Regions from separate parts of the Clostridium sp. 19966 genome, predicted to be linked through region 2. Evidence: riboswitches for the same ligand, from Rfam matches in the RefSeq annotation. Region 2 holds a riboswitch; each other region holds the start of a gene.
What was found. Region 2 has a riboswitch for S-adenosylmethionine ahead of IAI10_RS15985 (nitrogenase component 1). Riboswitches for the same ligand answer to the same signal wherever they lie in the genome.
Positions count from the first base shown of each region.

Region 1: another riboswitch for S-adenosylmethionine. It lies ahead of IAI10_RS20200 (O-acetylhomoserine aminocarboxypropyltransferase/cysteine synthase family protein); the one in region 2 lies ahead of IAI10_RS15985 (nitrogenase component 1).
Region 3: another riboswitch for S-adenosylmethionine. It lies ahead of metH (methionine synthase); the one in region 2 lies ahead of IAI10_RS15985 (nitrogenase component 1).

Region 1 covers NZ_JACTOJ010000026.1:34,180-41,794, reverse strand. The annotation lists gene IAI10_RS20215 (mannose/fructose/sorbose PTS transporter subunit IIB) at 1-79, shown strand, start outside; gene IAI10_RS20210 (PTS mannose/fructose/sorbose transporter subunit IIC) at 423-1,226, shown strand; gene manZ (PTS mannose transporter subunit IID) at 1,241-2,080, shown strand; SAM riboswitch class I at 2,275-2,377, shown strand; gene IAI10_RS20200 (O-acetylhomoserine aminocarboxypropyltransferase/cysteine synthase family protein) at 2,518-3,798, shown strand; gene IAI10_RS20195 (aminotransferase class I/II-fold pyridoxal phosphate-dependent enzyme) at 3,832-5,010, shown strand; gene IAI10_RS20190 (DUF421 domain-containing protein) at 5,198-5,881, shown strand; gene cysS (cysteine--tRNA ligase) at 6,356-7,615, shown strand, end outside.
Region 2 covers NZ_JACTOJ010000016.1:84,885-92,499, reverse strand. The annotation lists gene IAI10_RS15995 (aminotransferase class V-fold PLP-dependent enzyme) at 1-159, opposite strand, end outside; gene IAI10_RS15990 (nitrogenase component 1) at 185-1,501, opposite strand; gene IAI10_RS15985 (nitrogenase component 1) at 1,485-2,966, opposite strand; SAM riboswitch class I at 3,137-3,242, opposite strand; gene spoIVA (stage IV sporulation protein A) at 3,472-4,950, opposite strand; gene IAI10_RS15975 (NAD(P)H-dependent glycerol-3-phosphate dehydrogenase) at 5,059-6,060, opposite strand; gene der (ribosome biogenesis GTPase Der) at 6,062-7,378, opposite strand; gene IAI10_RS15965 (DUF512 domain-containing protein) at 7,378-7,615, opposite strand, start outside.
Region 3 covers NZ_JACTOJ010000002.1:283,366-290,980, reverse strand. The annotation lists gene metH (methionine synthase) at 1-2,415, opposite strand, end outside; SAM riboswitch class I at 2,506-2,618, opposite strand; gene IAI10_RS03210 (AraC family transcriptional regulator) at 2,697-4,943, opposite strand; gene IAI10_RS03205 (extracellular solute-binding protein) at 5,244-6,836, shown strand; gene IAI10_RS03200 (ABC transporter permease subunit) at 6,959-7,615, shown strand, end outside.

The DNA.
Region 1 (7,615 bases), on a different contig from region 2:
GCTTCATGAAAAAGGAATAGAGCTTGAAGCTAGAAAGGTCACTTCAGATCCAAAAGTTGATATTATGTCAAAGCTTTAAGCTTGAAAAATCATTTTGCTGAGGGGAGAACCCTTAAAATCAAGATTTTCACCAGCGAAATGGTAATAATAAATTAATGGTTTTTTATTTACTGTAATCGTTTCATAACAAAAATTGGTTATGTTTTAAAATAATGTTGATAAAGGCTTTGCCCTTCCTGGCAAAATTACGCTAATTATGAGTCGCACTTCCTAAGAGTTTCTGGAGCTCCAAAGATAATATAAACATTTTAAAACATAGCCTCCCAAGCTAAATGAAGTTTTAAATCAGTGTAAAAATCAACACTGATTTAAAACAGAGTCTAAAATTTAAATAGTATATATAACAAGGGGAGGAAAAAACCATGTCAATATTTCAAATTATATTAATATTCATATTTGCCAGCATAGCAGGTATGGGCAGTGTGCTTGATGAATTTCAGACACATAGACCATTGGTTGCATGTACAGTAACAGGACTCATTTTAGGAGATATGACACAGGGGATTATAATAGGTGCTACTCTTGAAATGATGGCTTTAGGCTGGATGAACATAGGTGCGGCAATGGCTCCAGATGCGGCTCTTGCCAGCGTAGTGTCAACCATATTAGTTGTAGAGGGACACCAAAACATTGCAACAGGAATTGCAGTTGCAGTTCCAATAGCAGCAGCAGGACAGGTACTTACAATAATAGCAAGAACCATAAGCGTTGGACTTCAGCATCAAGCTGATAAATATGCAAAAGAGGGTAACTTAAGGGGCATAGACCTCTGCCATCTAGGTGGACTCGCAATTCAGGGACTTCGTGTTTCAATACCAGCAGTAATAGTTGCAGCCTTTGCAGGTACTAGCGTAGTACAATCACTTTTAAATTCAATACCTCATGTTATAATCGGAGGATTGCAAGTTGCAGGTGGATTCATAGTTGTAGTTGGTTATGCTATGGTTATAAACATGATGCAGGCTAAATACCTTATGCATTTCTTCTTCCTAGGTTTCGTTGTAGCCGCATTCTCAGGAGTAAATCTTGTAGGCTTCGGTATAATAGGTACAGTATTAGCTATACTTTATATCCAGTTAAATCCTAAGTATAATATGCCAAAGGCAGTTGCATCAGCAGCGGGCTCAAGCAGTAACGATAATCTCGACGACGAATTAGATGATTAAGAGGGGGGAAATAAATGGCGAATAATACAAGCGAAACAAAAAAGCTTACTAATAGTGATTTAACTAATGTTTTTATACGTTCTAATTTTCACCAAGCTTCCTGGAACTTTGAAAGAATGCAGGCCTTAGGGTATTGCTTTTCTATGATACCTGTTATAAAAAGACTTTATAAGGGCGATGAGAGAAAAGCCGCTCTTAAAAGACATCTGGAATTCTTCAATACACACCCTTTTGTAACTGCTCCAATACTTGGTGTTACAGCAGCCATGGAAGAGGAAAGAGCAAACGGTGCAGATATAGATGATGGTGCTATAAACGGAATAAAGATAGGTATGATGGGACCTCTAGCAGGAGTTGGTGATCCAATATTCTGGGGAACCTTAAGACCAGTTTTAGCTGCGCTTGGTGCATCCATAGCTATGACTGGAAGCGTAATAGGACCATTGATATTCTTCATATTATTCAACGTTGTTCGTTTAGGAGTTAGATGGATCGGCGTTAAATACGGATACAGAAAAGGCCTTGACATAGTTAAGGACATGGCAGGAAACAGGCTTCAAAAGCTTACTGAAGGAGCTTCAATACTTGGATTATTCGTAATGGGTGCACTTGTTTCAAAGTGGACAACAATTAAGATCCCAGTAAAGATATCAGAGTTTACTAATCAGCAGGGAGTAAAAAGTGTTACAACAATTCAAAGTATTTTAGATTCATTACTGCCAGGACTTCCAGCATTGCTATTAACTTTCCTATGCATGTACCTTCTAAGAAAGAAAATAGGAGCAATTTGGTTGATATTTGGATTATTTGCAATTGGTATACTAGGATATTGGGCAGGAATACTTGCACTATAAAACAAAAACTAATATAAAAATAATAAAGAGCACTGCAAAGCGGTGCTTTATTATTTGGAAGCAATTCTGATTTCCATAAAGTTAATTAAAGAATTTTCAAAAAATATATTGACATGAAAAATCAATGTGATATAATCAAATTCAATAAAGGAATTAAACAATTCCTATCATAATTGTAATAATTGAATATTGTCGTCTTATCGAGAGTGGCGGAGGGACTGGCCCTATGAAACCCGACAACCAGCATTTTTTAATGTATGGTGTTAAATCCTGCAAATTGATTTTGAGAGATAAGAGGAGAACGCGTTTTAAGACTAAAACAAGTGTATTAATCCTCTTCTTATCAGAAGAGGATTTTTTATTTAGCTGAAAATAGGCGCTTACCAAGGAGCCTACTACATATATAAAATAAATTAAATGAAAAGGGGACTAACAATATGAGTGAAAGAAATTATAGTTTTGAAACATTACAAGTGCATGCAGGACAAACTCCAGATCCTACTACAGGTTCTAGAGCAGTGCCAATTTATCAGACAACCTCCTATGTATTTAAAAACGCTGATCATGCAGCAAATTTATTCCAATTAAAAGAACCAGGAAATGTATATTCAAGAATAATGAATCCAACTACAGATGTATTTGAGCAGAGAATAGCAACATTGGAAGGCGGAGTTGCAGGACTTGCAACAGCATCAGGACTTGCAGCTATAACCTATGCAATATTAAATGTAGCTAGTGCAGGAGATGAAATAGTAGCAGCAAGCACACTTTATGGTGGAACTTACGAATTATTTGGTGTTACCTTAAAGAAGCTTGGAATAAAAGTAGTTTTTGTAGATCCAGATGATCCTGAAAATTTCAGAAAGGCTATAACTGATAAAACTAAAGCCTTATATGGAGAAACTATAGGAAATCCAAGAATAAATGTTTTAGATATAGAAGCTGTAGCTAAAATAGCTCATGAAAATAAAATTCCATTAATAATAGACAACACTTTTGGAACTCCTTATCTTGTAAGACCTATAGAATATGGTGCAGACGTGGTAGTTCATTCAGCTACTAAATTTATAGGCGGACATGGTACTACCATTGGAGGAGTAATAGTGGACGGAGGAAAGTTTGATTGGAGAGCAAGCGGAAAGTTCCCTGATTTTACTACTCCAGATAAGAGTTACAATGGACTAGTATATGCTGACTTAGGAGCTCCAGCTTTTGCATTGAAGGCAAGAGTTCAGCTTCTTAGAAACACTGGCGCTACCTTAAGTCCACAGAGCGCATTCACTTTCTTACAGGGCTTAGAATCATTGTCATTAAGAGTTGAGAGACATGTAGCGAATACAAGAAAGATAGTTGAATATTTAAGTAAGCATCCAAAAGTTGCTTGGGTGAATTATCCTGAACTTGAAAACAGTCCATATAATGAGCTAGCTAAGAAATATCTTCCTAAGGGAGCCGGATCCATATTTACCTTTGGAATAAAAGGAGGACTTGAAGCTGGTAAAAGATTTATAAACAGCGTTGAATTATTCTCCCTGCTTGCGAATGTAGCAGATGCTAAATCTTTAGTAATACATCCATCCAGCACTACTCATGCAGAATTAAATGAAGAAGAACAGAAGGCTGCAGGAGTTACACCAGACCTAATAAGACTTTCAATAGGTGTTGAAGGCGTTGATGATTTAATTTACGATTTGGAACAGGCGCTTGCTAAAGCTTAACAATTTTGAACTCGTTTGAAAGAAGGAATCCAGATGCCTGAAAAAAATGATTTTGACTTTTTAACTAAATGCATCCACGTTGGAAATGATATAGATAAAGAAACTGGTGCTATAAGGAGACCTATAATAATGGCAAACAGCTATAGGCTTCCTGATGATGCTTCCACACTTAATTGGAGCGATCCAAATAATCTGGTTTATACAAGAAATACCTCAGCAAATCAGATATACCTTCAAGAGAGATTAGCTGCTCTTGAAGGCGCTGAGGATTGTGTGGTACTAGCCACAGGAGTAGCTGCTCTATCATCTGTATTCTTTACATTCCTAGGCAAGGATTCTCATGTGGTTTGCTCTAATGTGTCCTATATAGCGGTTTATAGATTGCTGAATGAGTATTTTCCTGATAAATACGGCATTGAAACTACTTTAGTGGATACTGCGGACTTAGAGCAAATAAAGAGTGCAATAAGACCTAATACCCGTCTTATACATATTGAAACACCTGGAAATCCTACTACAAGAGTAAGTGATATAGAGGAAATAGCTAAAATAGCTAAGGAAGCAGGAGCCTTGCTTTCAGTAGATAGTACTTTTGCTTCACCTTATCTTCAAAGACCTTTAGAGCTTGGAGCAGATCTTGTTGTACACAGCCTAACCAAGTATATAAACGGCCATGGCGATGCCATGGGGGGAGCCGTTCTTGGCAAAAAGGAACTCATAGACAAGATTAAAAGAGAGGCTATGGTAAATGTAGGGGGAGCCATAAGTCCTTTCAACGCTTGGCTTATTACAAGAGGAGTAGTGACCTTGCCGCTTCGTATGAGGCAGCACAGCGAAACAGCTCTTAAGGTAGCTAAATTTCTTGAAGATTATCCAGCAGTAAAATTTGTTGCCTATCCAGGTCTTGAGAGCCATCCTCAGCATAATATAGCCAAAAAGCAGATGAGCATGTATTCTGGAGTGCTTTCCTTTGCGCTTAAAGCTGATGTAGATACTCACAATAAATTTGTTAATTCTTTAAAGCTTATAATTTCAGCTGTGTCCATAGGGCATGATGAAAGTCTCATAGTATATACTGGACCTAATGATGAGAGAATTCATTTTTACCCAGAAGAATTTAGGGAAGGGTTTCTCAGATTCAGTATAGGTCTGGAAGCAGCGGAGGATATAATAGTTGATTTAAAACAGGCCTTTGAAGCAGTGGGATTATAGAAAAGAGCCTAAAATAAAAGCAGTCTTGATAGGTTACCGCCTAGTCTAGACTGCTTTTGGTTTCCTATGGTAAATTATATTTTAGAAAAAAATTGAGAGCTGATATTTTAAGTAGTTTGATTAAATTGGAGAACTAAGTAAATAATATATATGAATTATCTATATATTATTTAAGGGAGTGCGTTGAATGAATATTTACTTAGTTATCCTTTATAGGTCTACGATTTCTTATTTTGTTTTACTCTTTTTTACAAGGATCATGGGCAAAAAGCAAATGTCCCAATTGACATACTTTGATTATATAGTTGGAATAACTACTGGTTCTATTGCAGTAGCAGCATCTTTAGGCAAAGATATTAATATTACAGAAGGACTTTTCTCAATTATTATTTGGAGTATTCTCAACATATTAATTTCTGTAGTCACTTTAAAAAATATTAAATTACGATTATGGATTGACAGCGAACCTTTATTGATTATAGATAAAGGGAAGGTACTTTATAAAAATATGAAAAAAGCCAGGTATAATATCGGAGACTTATTAATGCAACTTAGAAACAAAGATATTTTCTACATCACTGATGTAGAAGCGGCAGTATTAGAACCTGATGGCAAGCTAAGCGTTTTAAAAAAAGCAGAAAAAGCTTCAATAACAGTAGAAGATATGAATATAAAAAAGCCTAAGGCTGGCATGATGATTGATATCATACTGGATGGAAATATCCTATATAATCATTTATCACAAATTGAGAAAAACGAAGCTTGGATAATTAACCAATTAAAAACAAAAAATATTTATAATCTAAAAGCTGTAGCTTATATGGGAATGCAAGCAGATGAGCAGCTTTATATTGTTACCAAAGATGGCTAAAAGCAAGTCCATGTAAACGAGTTGCTGAACTAGTGTTAAATTCCAGTGAGCTATACCTATGCTTAAATCTTTTCAAACATTTTCATAGCTGCTCCCAATAAAGTCTGTTTCAAATTCGGCTATATTTTTTCCTAGGCCAATTTCTTTTCTATAGTATATTCTAAAATTAATACTCAGACTGAAGTTATTTCAATTTTTTATTGCCACCACTTGTTAACAACGGGTTAATTAATATATAATAAATATATCTATAAATTTAGGAGGCTTGTGTTATGTTTAGGTGCTGTTATTTTTGTCAAAATTATAAGATGGTAAATAGAATATAATGGAGAGGCACTTGCAGGCATTAAGCAATTGAAATTGATAATTGTATTTTTATTGATAATGTTTTAGTTATAGGATATATTTAGCTGCAGGGTGTGTCTTTGCAGCTTTATTGTTGTGTTAATGGTAATGAGAAAGGAAGTTGATTTTATGGATTTTTATATCTATAATACGCTAACAAGGGAAAAAGAAAAATTCATACCTGTAGAAGAGGGAAAAGTAAGACTTTATACTTGTGGACCTACAGTATATAATTTCGCTCACATAGGAAACTTAAGAACCTATATATTTGAAGATGTTCTAAAGAAATCCTTGGAATATATCGGCTACAAAGTAAAACATGTAATGAATATAACTGATGTGGGACATCTAGAGTCCAACGGGGATTCTGGAGAGGACAAAATGGCAAAGGGTGCTGAGAGAGAGCACAAAACTGTATGGGAAATTGCAAGATTTTATGAAGAAGCTTTTCTTAATGACTGCAAAAGATTAAATATAGAAAGTCCAACCGTTAAATGCAGAGCTACAGAGCATATTCAGGACATGATAAATTTTATAAAGATTCTTGAGGAAAAGGGCTATACTTATATTTCAAATGGAAATGTTTATTTTTCCATAGAAAAGTTTCCTGATTACAATAAGCTTGCTAATCTCAGCATGGAGGATTTGAAGGCAGGCAGCAGAATCGAGATAGATAACAATAAGCAGAATCCTATGGATTTTGTGCTTTGGTTTACTAATTCTAAATTTTCAAACCAGATAATGCAGTGGGAATCTCCATGGGGAAAAGGCTTTCCTGGCTGGCACATTGAATGTTCGGCAATGTCCATGAAATATCTTGGAGACAAAATTGATATTCACTGCGGAGGAATCGATCATATACCAGTACATCATACTAATGAGATAGCTCAATCTGAAGCTGCCATAGGACATAAATGGGTGGATTATTGGGTGCATGGAGAATTTCTTCTTGATAACGATGGTAAAATGTCAAAGTCAAGTGGAGAATTTTTAACTGTTGACAGATTGATAGAAAATGGCTTCAGCGCATTAGATTACAGATATTTCTGCATTCAATCGAAATATAGAAAACAGTTGGTTTTCAATTTTGACAATCTAAGAGAAGCCCAAAATTCTTTTAAGAAACTAAAGTCAAAAATTTTGAACATAGCCTCTGCTGATAAAAAGGAAAATATTAATGATGAAAATATAAAGAAATACAAGGATGCCTTTATAGCTGAAATAACAAATGATATCAATATAGCTAATGCTATAACCGTACTTAATGATGTTATAAAGGATGATTTTTTAAATAACTCTGAAAAGATAGTATTAATAAATGATTTTGATAAAGTATTATCTCTTGATCTTACCAAGCCAGTAGAAAAAAAGGCTGATGGAGAAGAGGTT
Region 2 (7,615 bases):
GAATTCTGAAAAGGAAATAAGTCTTTTTGCTCTTTCAGTATTTTCAAATTCAAAAGAAGCTGTGGCATATATAGGTACTGAAACAGCGTTATTATGCTCTTTAGGATTATATCCTCCTCTTACCTTTAATGTATCAAATCCATAATTTAAATCAGACATATTAATACACCTTCCTATTCATATATTATCTATATGTGTCCAGTACGCTGTTATATATGTCTTCTATCACTCTTAGGCCTCCATTATAACCAGCATACCCACAATTTAATACTAATCTATAAGCCACAGGTGGACTTACAATAAGTAAATCGCTACCTATTTCTTTTGCTATATCACGTTCCCATCCGCTGCCTACTATAAGCGCTCGCCTGCTATTGTCCTGCTTTTTTATATCTTCATGTATTTCTCCTCCATCAATAGAGAACTCTACATCTGCTTGTCTATATTCAGATATGTTTTTAAACTGTTCTATGATTTCTCCTTTAAACTGATCAGGAGTATCTTCTGTTATATATTGTTTAGCAGGTATTATTCCAAGCTCATTCAATAAAAACTTAGAAAAACCAACAGCATAAGCAGAATCTAGTAAAGTATAAAATTTTCTTGGAAGCCCATATCTAAATTCCAGCATAAAATCAGCTGTTCTCTCTATAAAAGAGTAATATTTTTCTTCTTCCCTCTTGATAAATGATTCTACTTTTTCTTGTTCTAGCTCTGCGAATTTACCAACCTCCCTTAAAAATCTTGTGGTTTCTATTCCTCCTATAGGAAGATAAGGAAAATGATAATAAGGTGTTCCATATTTATTTTCAAGATGCTTTGCTATGTCAAGACCAACCCAACTATTTATAACTATGTTAAATTCAGCATTAGGAATGGTCTTCCACTCTTCCACTCCAGAGGATTCATTTCCAAAAAGAATATTTACTTTAAGTCCTATCCCCTGAAGTATCCTTTTAATTTCTTCAAGATTACCATTCCAATAAGGGTCCTGATATGGAATGGTTGCAAACACATTAACTAATCCATTACTTACTTCTTTATTAGAAGAAAATTTATCTACATATTGATCTATAATCGCCTTGACTACCAGCTCATGACTAACATAATTGTTGCTTTTAAAGCCTCCAGTCTCTATGCTTACAACAGGATATCCGTCCTTGCTATATCCAGCTACTAAAGTGTTTACATCATCTCCTACAATATCAGATGTACATCCGGTAAGAACTACATAAAGATCTGCATCTATTACTTTAAAAGCACCATCAATAACACTTCTTAATTTTTGCTCTCCACCAAAAACTATTTCAGATTCACTAGCGTTGGTGCAAGGTATTGTGCTCCCTCCTGCATAGCCTTCTCCTTGCCCTATAAGTCCAGTAACCTTTCCGCTGCAGCCAGGTCCAGAGTGTAATATAGGTACTGCTCTTTTAATAGCCACTACTGTCTGCTGAGCTCCCAGAGCACAAGAAAATCTAGGTTGTTCAATAACGTTCAACACTTGTATCACCTCCTAGGAATGTAAAGGGATCCTGCTGGAGCCACCATTTGGTATATGGCATGGTACTATGCTTAGCTAAATTAGTTACGAATTCCCTATTATCTATAGTCTCCAAAATTCTTTCCGCATAATTTATTATGCCTTGATATCCAAAACCAAATTGTTCATCTCCTATTAATAAAGTTGGTACTCCAAGCTTTGCTCCCCAAAGTGTCATTCCTCCATGCCTTGCAATCATAATATCAGGTCTAACTCTATTCAAAATATTTACGAGTTCATAAGCTTGCTTATTGCAAACATTATAATTCTTAATGTCTCCATAGGTTTTTACATCATGTGCTAAAGCATCGGATGTTTCATCTTCATTATCAAAAACAGGATCATGATGAAAAATTGCTGCTCCTTGCACATTAAGTCCCAATTCTCTAAGCAATGCTATAAGCGCATGTCCATGTGCAGCTCCTGCAGTGATATAGGCGGTTTTATTTTTAAGCTTTTCTCTATATTTCTCTATTAACGGAAGTGCTCTTTCATGTTCTTCTTGTATATATTTTTCAATTTCTTCTTTTTTATCTAATACCTTTCCTATTTCTCTTAACCAATTATCTGTGCCAGAAACCCCATAAGCTGGCGGTGATTTTATTTCAGGTACTCCATAAACCTGCTCTAAAGCTGCACCTAAATAAGTTCCAAGAGTACTGCATATTTGTATAGTAGCAGCTGATTCAGAGATGTTTTCTAATTCACTAATAGTTGAAAACGGCACTATATATTTAGCCTCATATCCTAGTCTATTAAGCAAATCATCAAAGATATGGCTTCCCCAAAAATTTATTATATTGATTTTATTATTTTTTTGTTTTGGAGGTTTTACTATTTTTCTCACAATGGAGTGATAGGCTGAATCAAAGCCAGATGTCCATATTTTAGATCTAAAGCCTTCACAGAAACAGGCTACTATAGGAATCCCAAGTTCCTCTGTAAGCTCATCAGTTACACTTTCTATATCATCTCCTATTATGGCTGATGCACAGGATGTAGTCACAAATATTGCATTAGGTCTAATCTTAGCATACACATTCCTAATAGTTTCTTCCAGTTTTTGAGTTGCTCCAAAAATTGTATCTTTTTCTGTAAGATTAGTGCTAAAATACTTACCTATGGTGCTGGGTAAATTCCTTTCCATCTGCCCTACCCTGTATACAAAGTTATATCCAAAAAAGTCTCCAGCACATCCCACAGGAGCATGATTTATAACTGCTGCATCCTTAATCATAGAAAGCTGGCAAAAAGCATTTCCAGAGCTACATCCCATGCATTGGCTAAAACTTCTTGAACTGTCTCTAAGCTGTCTGCATTGACCTAATTTCACCAATTCTTCTGCTGTCCCTTGAAAGCCTGTAATAGACCCTAATCTGTTTTCTCTAATTTCAACAGCAGGAGTTCTTAAATTAATCTTACTCAAATAAAATTCCTCCTTCAAATATTCCATAAATGCTGGTAATAATAAAAAAGACTATATTTACTCAAATTAAGAAGTAAATATAGCCTCTAGTTTCTCTAGTCAACTAATTACAATAAAAAAATCCTCTTATCAAAAGAGGATTCTATAATCTAATTTTATATAAATCAATCCTCTTATCTCTCAAAACTCATTTGCAGGAATTAACACCATACATTTAAATGAAATGCTGGTTGTCGGGTTTCACAGGGCCAGTCCCTCCACCTCTCTTGATAAGAATCTATTAAATTTTATAACCTACTATTCCAATAAGAATAGTCTATTGCTGTTATTAAAATTATATCACAATTTAATTTACTGTCAACATAAAAAATATACAAATTAAAAGCCTGTAATCTTAGAGATCGCAGGCTAAAATTTATTTTGTTATTATTTTTAGTATATGTTTTAAATCAGTGCTGATTTTTACATTGATTTAAAACTTACCTTCAGGCCTAGAGACTATGTTTCAAAGAATTATACAAATTAATCCTCCGTTTCCTTCATTTATTATTTTTTGGAGGGTTTTTTGGATTTTAATCTGAACATCCTCCGGCATCTTAAATAGTTTGTTTTGAAGTCCTTCTTTAACCACCATCTCCAGTGATTTACCAAACATATCGCTTTGCCATATTTTTGACGGATCACTTTCAAATTGCTCTAAAAGCGATTTAACTAAATCTTCACTTTCCTTTTCAGTACCCATTATAGGAGATACCTCTGTTTCTATATCACATTTTATCATATGGAGAGATGGAGCACTAGCTTTAAGCTTAACTCCATATCTATTTCCTTGTCTAACAATTTCAGGCTCTTCAAATTTCATTTCTTTAAGCTGCGGAGCCACCAATCCATATCCAGTTTCTCTGACATCTTTAAGGGCTTCTTCTACTTTTGAATATTCAATCTTTGAGTATTGAAGTTCCTTAATTATTTTTAGCAATTCACTTTCACCGGATATATTGCAGCCGCAAACCTCACTAAGTATGTTGTAGAATATTCCATTTCTTGGCTTTAGAATCACTCTCGCAGTACCATCCCCCATATTCATTTCATTAACTTCAGGAGCTTCAAGAAACTCAAATTCCATTAATGAGCTTACAGAGGTTTTAACATCCCTAACACTAACAACATTTTTACACATGTCCTTTATAACATTTATAAAACTTGTCTTAAGCCAATGCGTCGGTTCCAATTTCTCAATCCATTCTGGCATATCTACATTGATTTCCTTTAACGGGAACTCACTGAGGACTCTATGAAATACTTGTTTTACATCTTCCTCGTTCATATTTACCACATCCATAAGCTGAACAGGAACATTATATTTTTCTTCTAGATCTGTTTTTAACTGCTTAGTCTCCTCTGAATCCACTCTAGAAGAATTAAGTACAATAATGAATGGTTTTTTTATTTCTTTAAGTTCTTTAACCACTCTTTCTTCTGCTTCTAAGTATTCTTCCCTTGGTATGTCAGTAATAGAGCCATCTGTAGTTACTAAAAGTCCAATAGTAGAGTGTTCGGTTATAACCTTTTTAGTTCCTATTTCTGCAGCTTCTTCAAAGGGTATTTCATAATCATACCATGGTGTAGTAACCATTTTAGGTTCCGTTCCTTCAATGTATCCTGCTGCTCCTTTTACTATATATCCTACACAGTCTACCATTCTAACCCTAAATTTGATACCTTCATTCATATTTATTTCTACCGCTTCATTAGGAACAAACTTGGGCTCTGTAGTATGAATAGTTTTTCCAGAAGCGCTTTGAGGAAGTTCATCCTTAGCCCTCTGCTTTTTATAATTGTTATCAATATTAGGGATTACCATCATATCCATAAACTTTTTTATAAAAGTAGATTTTCCTGTTCTAACAGGTCCAACTACGCCAACGTAAATATCCCCCTGAGTTCTCTCTGCTATATCCTTATATATATCAAAGCTCTCCAAAATACACCCTCCCAATGCTATATATTAACAATATATATATATTACATTGAAAAGATTTTATGACAAAAAATAAATCATCTTTTATTTTAAAGATGATTTATTTTTATATTAATATATTTCATATATCTCATTTTTCTTGTCTCTGCACATTAGTTCTATTACAGCATTCTTAGGGCTTAAATTGCCAAATAAAACTTTATAAAGCACTTCTGTTATGGGCATTTCCACATTTATTTTTTTACTTAAAGTATAAAAAGCATGACATGCAGATGCTCCCTCTACGGTTCCTATCTGACTTAATGCTTCCTGAACTGGGATTCCTTGTCCTATTAGTATTCCTGCCTTCCTATTTCTGCTATGCATACTTGTGCAAGTTACTATTAAATCCCCCATTCCAGTTAATCCAGAAAAAGTAGCTATCTTGCCTCCCATTTTGGTGCCTATTCTCATTATTTCATGCATTCCCCTGGTCATAAGAGCAGCTTTGCTATTATCTCCATATCCTATTCCATCTGCTATACCAGCCGCTAGTGCTATAATATTCTTCACAGCCCCTCCAATTTCAACTCCTAGTAAGTCGTCATTAGTATACACTCTAAAGTTATCCGTCATAAACAAATCCTGAACCTTATTTGCATACTTCATATTCTCAGAACTTACCACCACAGTAGTTGGAATATTCACAGCAACCTCTTCTGCATGGCTGGGCCCAGAAAGCACCACCACTGGATTCTCTGGTAACACCTCATGTATTACTTCAGATAGACGCTTCACAGGCTTCTCTTGTATACCTTTGGCCACATTTATTATAACCTGATGAGGCTTAATGTATTTCTTAGAGTTAGAACAAATTTCTCTTATATGGCTGGATGGAACTCCTAAAATTATGTAATCGGAATCTTCTATAGTTTCCTCTATATTATCATAGGCTTTCACTAAGTCAGGTAAAATTACATCATTTAAATATTTGCTATTCTTATGATTATTATTTATATCCTCTCTAACTGAAGCATTTCTAGCAAATATGCTGGCATCCAGTCCTTTATTTCCAACTAGTATAGCCAAAGCAGTGCTAAAGCTGCCGCCTCCTAGCAAAGCTACTTTTGTCATTCTATTCCTTCCTTTCCCTAAACTCCAACTTTATACCTGTTCCTTCAAAATCAAAGCTGGCTCTAAGCTGATTTTCAAGGTATCGTTCATAGGAGAAATGTAGGGTTGCAGTATCATTAACAAAAAACACAAAAGTTGGGGGTTTAGTACCAATCTGGGTTACATAATAAATCTTAAGTCTTTTAAGTCCTACAACTGGAGGCTCTTTCATCAAAACAGCCTTGTTTATTACTTCATTAAGAACTCCCGTAGTTATTCTTCTATCATAGTTATTATAACATTTTTTAGCTAGTTCCAAAACCTTGCTGGTTCTTTGACCAGTTTTTGCTGATATGAAAAGAAATGGCGCATAACTTAAAAAGCTTAGTTTCATCTGCAGATTTTTCTTAAAGGTATTCATAGTTTTATCATCTTTTTCTATTAAGTCCCACTTATTAACAAGTATCAGTATAGCTTTATTAAGCTCATGAGCATATCCTATTATTTTTTCGTCTTGCTCGCTTATGCCTTCTTCAGCATCAATCATCAGTATGCATATATCAGCTCTTTCTATAGCTGCTAAAGTACGTACTACACTATATCTTTCAATTTCCTCTTTTACCTTGCTTTTTCTTCTAAGTCCGGCAGTATCGATAAGAATAAACTTGCCATATTCATTTTCTAGATAGCTGTCAATAGCATCTCTTGTTGTTCCAGGTACATCACTTACTATTACTCTTTCCTCACCTAGAAGTTTATTAATTAAAGAAGATTTTCCTACATTAGGTTTGCCTATCATAGCTATTTTAACATATTCTTCATCTTCTTCCTCCTGCTCTACATGATTAAAGGCTTCTACCACTTTATCAAGCATATCTCCAAGCCCTAAACCCTGTGATGAGGATATGGTTACAGGATCTCCAATACCTAAATTATAAAATTCATATGCATTATCCTCTTCCTTAAGTGAGTCAATCTTATTTACCACAAGTAATACATTTTTTTTACTTTTTCTTAACATTTGAGCAACTTCTCTATCAGCAGCTGTAAGTCCCTCTTTTCCATCTACTATAAATATTATAACATCTGCTGTTTCAATAGCTATATTTGCTTGCCTTCTCATTTGGCTTACAATTATATCTTCACTTTCTGGTTCTATTCCACCTGTATCAATTATAGTAAAATTATGATTAAGCCATTCTGCTTCAGCATACACTCTATCTCTTGTAACACCAGGTGTATCCTCAACTATTGAAATTCTCTTCCCTGCAAGTTTATTAAATAAAGTTGATTTCCCTACATTAGGTCTTCCAACTATGGCCACTATAGGTTTTGCCATTATTTTTCCTCCTTACTGTTTCTGTTTATTATATCTATTAAATCTTTTCCCGTATAATCGCATATTATCACTTGTCTGTGAAGAACTTTTTCCATCTCTTCCACTGACACATCATCCAAGAAAATTCTCTCTCCACTCTTAAGCATATTTTCCGGCAAAATAAGCGGTCCTTCTATGGTTTCATTTTTTAATTGATCTATTATATCACCACCAGTTAAAAGTCCGGCTACAGTTATG
Region 3 (7,615 bases), on a different contig from region 2:
AGAAGGAGTGATGAGACCACTCAAAGCAATTATATCTGCATTTTCTCGTTTTGCCGCCTCTAATATAGTTTCACAGGGTACCATGACTCCTAAATCTATTACTTCAAAATTATTACAGGATAATACCACTGAGACAATATTTTTACCAATATCATGAACGTCGCCTTTCACGGTAGCAAAAACCACTTTACCAGCACTGCTTCTACCTTCTCCAGACTTTTCAGCCTCAATATATGGAAGAAGGAAGCTTACTGCCTTTTTCATGACTCTTGCACTTTTTACTACTTGAGGAAGAAACATTTTTCCTTCACTAAAAAGTTCGCCAACCACATTCATTCCAGACATTAGAGGCCCTTCTATAACTTCTAAAGCTCTGCTTACATTTTTTCTAACTTCCTCAACATCCTCTTCAATGTAATCAGTAACACCTTTTACCAAAGCATATTTCAATCTTTCCTCAGCAGAGGTGTTCCTCCAGGCTAATTTATTTTCTTCATGAGCATTTTCTTTATTTTTGTATTTTTCAGCTAATTCAATTAGTTCTTCAGCTGCATTTTCATTCTTATTTAAAATTACTGCTTCCACTTTTTCAAGCAAGACCTTATCAATTTCATCATATATTTGAATCATTCCCGGATTAACTATTCCCATGTCCATTCCAGCAGAGATTGCATGATATAGAAAAGCAGAGTGCATAGCTTCTCTTATGGCATTATTCCCTCTAAAGGAGAAGGAAAGGTTGCTTACTCCTCCGCTTACCTTTGCATAGGGGAGGTTTTCCTTTATCCACTTTGTTGCATTTATAAAATCTACAGCATAGTTATTATGTTCTTCCATGCCTGTGGCTATAGCCAATATGTTAGGATCAAAAATTATATTCTCTGGTGAGAATTTAACCTCATTAACTAGAATGTCATAAGCTCTTTTACATATGTGAATTTTTCTTTGAAAATTGTCCGCCTGACCTTTTTCGTCAAAGGCCATAACTATTATACCTGCTCCATATTTATTTATTAACTTTGCTTCTCTTATGAATTCTTCTTCTCCATTTTTTAAGGATATTGAATTTACTATAGCTTTGCCTTGAATTGCTTTAAGACCTGTTTCTAGAACTTCAAATTTAGAAGAATCAATCATCACTGGAACTTTTGAAATTTCGGGCTCACTGGCCAGCAATTTTAGGAATGTGTCCATTTCAACTTTTGCATCCAGAAGGGCGTCATCAAAATTTACATCTATGATTTGAGCACCATTTTCTACCTGGTCTTTAGCGATTGATAAGGCTTCTTCGTATTTTTTTTCTCTTATAAGTCTGGCAAATTTAGCTGAACCTGCTACGTTTGTTCTCTCTCCAACATTCACAAAATTAGAACTTTTATTTATTCTAGTTACTTCAAGTCCGCAGAAAACACTTTCTCTTTCTATTTCTGGAAGCTTTCTGGGTTGTACCTTTGAAACTGCAGCAGCTATAGCTTTTATGTGATCTGGAGTGGTACCGCAGCATCCTCCAACAATATTTAAGTCACCCTCATGAGCCAAATTTTTTACTATACCAGCCGTTATTTCCGGAAGTTCATCATATTCACCTAAGGAATTTGGGAGTCCTGCGTTAGGATGAAAGCTTATATAGAGGTTTTGTGTTTTAGAAAGAGTTTTGATGAATGGAATCAAATCTTCAGCACCAAAGGAACAATTCAATCCGATACTTACAACTCTATGATTCTTCATGCTTTCTGCAAAAGCCTCTAAGGTTTGACCAGATAAAATTCTTCCGCTTTTATCAGCAATAGTTCCGGAAATCATAACAGGAATATCTAGATTTCTATCAGTAAGAATAGTGTCTGCCGCAAATATAGCAGCTCTTGCATTAAGAGAATCAAATATGGTTTCAATAAGTAAAAGATCTACTCCGCCGTCAATAAGTCCGTTAATCTGTTCTTCATAGCTAACAACCAGATCATTAAAACTTACATTTCTGAAGCCTGGATTTTCTACGTCTGGTGACATAGAAGCAGTTTTGTTAGTAGGACCAATAGAACCTGCTACAAAGCGTGGTTTATCAGGAGTTTTTAGGGTAAACTCATCTGCAGCTTCTCTAGCTAATTTTCCACCTTGAAAGTTTAACTCGTAAACTTTATCCTCCATATTATAATCTGCTTGAGATATTCTAGTGGAATTAAAGGTATTAGTTTCAATTATATCTGCACCTGCTTCTAGATATTTAATATGAATTTGCTTTATTATTTCAGGTTTTGTTATGTTAAGGAGATCATTATTGCCTTTTTGATTGGAGTGGCAGTGACAGCTTCCTCTAAAGGTTATTTCATCTAAATTATGCTTTTGGATACTGGTTCCCATAGCTCCATCTAGTACAAGTATCCTTTTATTTAAATGTTTAAATATATCATATCTCAAATTATTTGCCCCCTTATAATTGTTAAAAAATTATTTATAAAAATAAAAACGCTATTTTTCAAAAGAAAAATAGCGGATATTACACTATTCTTCTTATCTGCCAGAAATATTATTTCTGCTGGAATTAACACCTTTTATTCTATTTAAAGAATATAGGTTGTTGGGCTTCAAAGGGCCAGTCCCTCCACCTCTCTAGATAAGAATATTATTTACTTAAACTTTATATAAATTCTAAATTATAATGGTGTAAAAGTCAATAAAATATTGTATATATAAACAATTTAAGAAACTTCGTCTTTGTATTTTCCTGGGGAGATGTTTGTATATTTTTTAAATACTCTTGAGAAGGTACGAACATTATAGTAGCCCACAAGCTCAGCTATTTTTTCAATAGTGGAATTCTTATTAGCTTTAAGCAAAACCTTTGCTTGCTCTATCCTGAGCTTTGAAATATAATCCAGCAAACCTTCTCCTACATGGTCCTTAAATATTTTGGAAAGATATACAGGATGAACGCCGAATTGCTCACTAAGCTGTTCTAATCCAATATTGGGGTCATTATAATTTTTTTCTAAATAGGGGATAACACTGCTTATTACCCAACTGGAGCTCTTTTCTATATTTTTATTAACATGCGCACAAAAAGCCTTAAGAAAATTATCTAATTGATTTTTCATCTGATTTAAGGTTTTACAGCGCAAGAGCTGTTTAATCGGATTTAATTCCTGAAGAAATTTATCTTTGTCAAGGTCAGACACATCATTTACTGCTCTTATCATAGTGCTGACCATGTTAAGCATTAGGCATTGAGCTAGCTCTATATTCATTCCTGAATTGAGGTTTTTTGAAAAAATTTCATTGACGATTTTGCTAGCCATAGCATAATTTCCGGATTTTATATGATTCAAAAGCTGATGTTCCTGATTTAAAGGATAGCAATAAGTATCCTTAAAGGCACTGTTAATATCATCATAAGAAATATTTTGTTTTATTCCCATGATATTTTTATAGTTCATAGCATATAGAGATTCGTTATAGGCTATAGCAATATTTTCAATATTTTCATGTATTCCGCTCATAGAAAAAGAAATATTTGTTTTAAAGTTTTTATTTATGAATTCTTCCGTTTCGTTCATAGTATTTAAGGTATCAGATTTAGCAAAGAATATGTTATCTTGCTTGAAGTTGATTAGACAAACTAGATTGTTATCCGCTTCTACTACAAAGGCTTTATTTTTTTTATTAACTAAATCTATTATTATATTAGAAAGAATGAAATTTAAAGTGCTGAGCCTATTTCCCCAATAACAATTCAATGATTCTATATCCTCATCTGAGTCATTTATAAACAATGATATTACTGCAAAATAATTTGACTCAAAAGTTATATCAAAAGAAGAAAGTCCTTCATCTAAAGGAATGCTTTCATCAATGCCGCCCTTCAAAAGTTTTTGAAGAAAGTTATTTTTTAATATTAAATTTTGCTTAGACAACTTGTTGCTAATCAAATCATTATCAGCTAAAGTTTTCTGTATGGCTTTTTCTATCAGAGTATATTCATTTAAATTACTTTCCTCAATACTAGTGCTATCTTTTAAAATACCTAATAACTTTGTGATAGGATTATAATTTTTTTTCAGTGAGTAATAAGCGAAAATTGAGTAAAAAACCATGCTTAGAAGAAGGCCCAGTAAGGTGAAATATTTTATATAGTTTAGCTTTTGGAAAAATACACTGTTAGGAATCATAGTTACATATTTCCAATCAGTTTCTTTAGAAGAGATATAGGAAATAACCACTTTTTTTGAATTTATATATTTATACAGCACACCGCTCTTACCCTGCAGATTTTTAAAATTAAGCTCGTTAGACAAATTTACCGAAACAGAAGAGGCAATAATGTTATTTTTACTATCCAATATGAAGGATACACCTTTAGTCATGGTATTAATTCCGGATAATTGCTGCAATAGGTTTGTCTCATTTAATACTATTCCAGAGCTTACAGAAAGATCTAGATAATTAATTTGAGAAAGTGCTCTTACATAATTAAGTTTATTATTGTTTGAATGATCTTTGTCCATAATTGTAGTAAAGTATTTTTCGGGAGTTCTTTCATCAAATTCCTTAAGCCATTTTACAAAATCATTATTATTTGAGGAGTAAGTGTTTTTGAAAAAATCTTCTAAATCAAATATGCCATCAGCAGTTATTATTTTATTATAATTTTTTAGCATTATATAAGCACCGTTTATGCTGTTATTTAAGGAAGCGTAAGATTTTAGCGAAGATGCAATCTTATATACATTAAAGTAATCCGCATCAGTTAAATTTCCATTTGTTGAAAGAATATCTTGTATATTCGAATTATAGCTAAGTTCTAGACATACCTTTTTTATATTTTCAAGAGAGTTATCCATATTTGTGCGTATGGAACTTAACATAAAAGTATTTGAATTATTTATTTCAGACTTAATATTTTTGTCAGTCCATAAATAAATGAGCCCACTTACAATTATGAAAAGCACTAGAAATACAACATAAGATAGCAACCATGTGATTATAACGCTTTGTTTTTTACTGATAAACTAATCCTCATAATAATCTCCTTTTATAGGTAATGTAAACATTTTCAAGACATATGCTAAATATAGCATATTAATATTCTTAATACAATTTGGTTTATGCCTCATGCAGCAGGTCAATATTTAAGTATTAAAAAATGACCTATGAGATTAAAAAGTAATCGTTTAAAAAATTGATGTGTGGTGTTAGTATCACATTGTAAGAGGCCTCACAAAATTAAAAATGTGAACGGGGGAATATGGATGTTAAAAAGAAAAAAATTATTTATCTCCTTATTGACAGTAGTAATGCTGACTTCATCTTTAATGATGGGATGTAAGAAATCAGACAATAGTTCTGCTGCAAATGATTCTGCAGCTTCAAGCAGCAGCTATCCATTAAAAACTGACGTTACCTTAACTTGGTGGGTTGGGTTTAGCCAAATACAAGGCTATGGAAATATTAAAACTGAAAATGATACAGAATTTGCAAAAGAACTTTTGAAAGAAACAGGAATAAAGGTTAAGTATGTTCATCCATCTGGTAATGACACCTCAGGAGCACTAAATTTATTAATTGCCTCAGGCGATTTGCCAGACATCATTGAAAATGATTGGTATTCCTTTGCTGGAGGCCCAGAGGCGCCTATTAATAATGGAACTACATTAAAATTAAATGATTTAATAGATAAATACTCTCCTAATCTAAAAGCCTATCTGAAGAAGAATCCTAATTTAGATAAAGCTGTTAAAACTGACTCAGGAACTTACTATTGCTATCCATTCTTAAGAGATGATGATAAATTAACCACCTATTTAGGACCAATTGTCAGAAGAGATCTATTGGACAAATTAGGGTTAGAATCACCAACTACTATTGATGAATATGAAAACGTACTCACTAAGTTTAAAGAATCCGGAATAAAGTCACCTTTAACTTTTGATTGGGGAGCTATAGGATGGAGCTCAGCTTTTGTTGGGGCTTATGGCGTTAAACCTGGATTATATGTTGAAAATGGAAAAGTTAAATTTGGACAAGCGGAGGAAGGTTATAAGGATTTCTTAACATTAATGAAAAAATGGTACATCAGCGGTCTCTTGGACAAAAATTTCGCAACTTTGACAGGAGATCAAAAAGCTACGGCTATGACCAGTGGCAATTCTGGCGTAAGCATTGGACTTGGGGGTGGAAATATGGCAGCATGGCAGACTAATGCTGATAAGACTGGAAATGGATTTAAGTATGAAGGAGCTAAATATCCAGTGCTTGAAAAAGGAGAAACACCTAAATTCGGACAGCAGGATAGCAGATATACCACATATAATGCAGCCGCTATAACTACAAAATGTAAATACCCAGAAATAGCTGCAAGGCTCCTTGACTTTGGATATAGTGAAAAAGGTGCTAAGCTTTATAACCTTGGAATAGAGGGAAAATCTTATACTATGAAAGACGGAAATCCTACTTATACCGACACTGTATTAAATAATCCAGATAAAATAGCTAGAAGCAGTGTAATGGCTAACTATACTCGTTATGCGGGATCTCCTACTATACAGCAGGTTTTAACTCAGCAGTTAGCAACGCCTCTTCAAAAAGCAGCCACAGAAACTTGGAAAACAGATGCTTCAAAATATAATCTGCCACAGATATCTTTAAAATCCGATGAAAGCTCAGATGCTGCTTCTATAATAAATGGAATAAATACCTATGTGAACGAAATGTCCTTTAAATTTATTATGGGAACTGAGCCTTTATCAAATTTTGATAAATATGTTGATCAGCTTAATAAGCTAGGACTTCAGAAGTATCTAAAATATAATCAGGATGCTTTAAACAGATATAATAAACGTTAATCCTTAAATTAAAATCATAAACTGTGTTTGCATACCCTCTTATGGAAATTATCTAAACTTTGGGTATGCAAATTTCTAATACTTTGTATGTGAGTGTTTCTCATGGGGAGGAGTGATATTACATGTTGCAAGTTAACAAGAAAGTAAGAATTGACAGCTTTGGCACTAGGGTTAAAAAAGACTTTAAGAAGAATAAAGAATTATATCTTTTAGTATTGCCTGTGGTTTTATTTTATTTAGTATTTTGTTACAAGCCTATGTATGGAGTAATAATAGCATTTAAGGATTTTAATCCTTCAAAGGGGATTCTAGGAAGTAACTGGATAGGGTTTAAATATTTTACTGACTTTTTTAGCAGTTATTATTTTGTAAGATTGATGAAAAACACTTTAATAATCAGTGTAACTTCCTTGATTTTAGGTTTTCCAGCTCCTATCCTACTGGCACTATTGATTAATGAACTAAGAGTTAAATGGTTTTCTAGAATTGTGCAGACCATAACCTACATTCCCCACTTTGTATCTCTCATAGTTGTTTGCGGAATGATAGTAGATTTTTCACAAATCGGAGGAGTGCTCAGTTCTATAGTAGAATTTTTTATAGGTAAGCAGGTAAATCTTCTTTCCGTTCCAAGTTACTTTGTGCCGCTTTATGTAAGTACCAATATATGGAAAGAAATTGGATTTTCTTCAATTATATATATAGCTGCGCTCATGGGAATAGATCAACAGCTGTATGAGGCTGCTCAGATTGATGGCGCGAATAAATGGAAGCAGCTG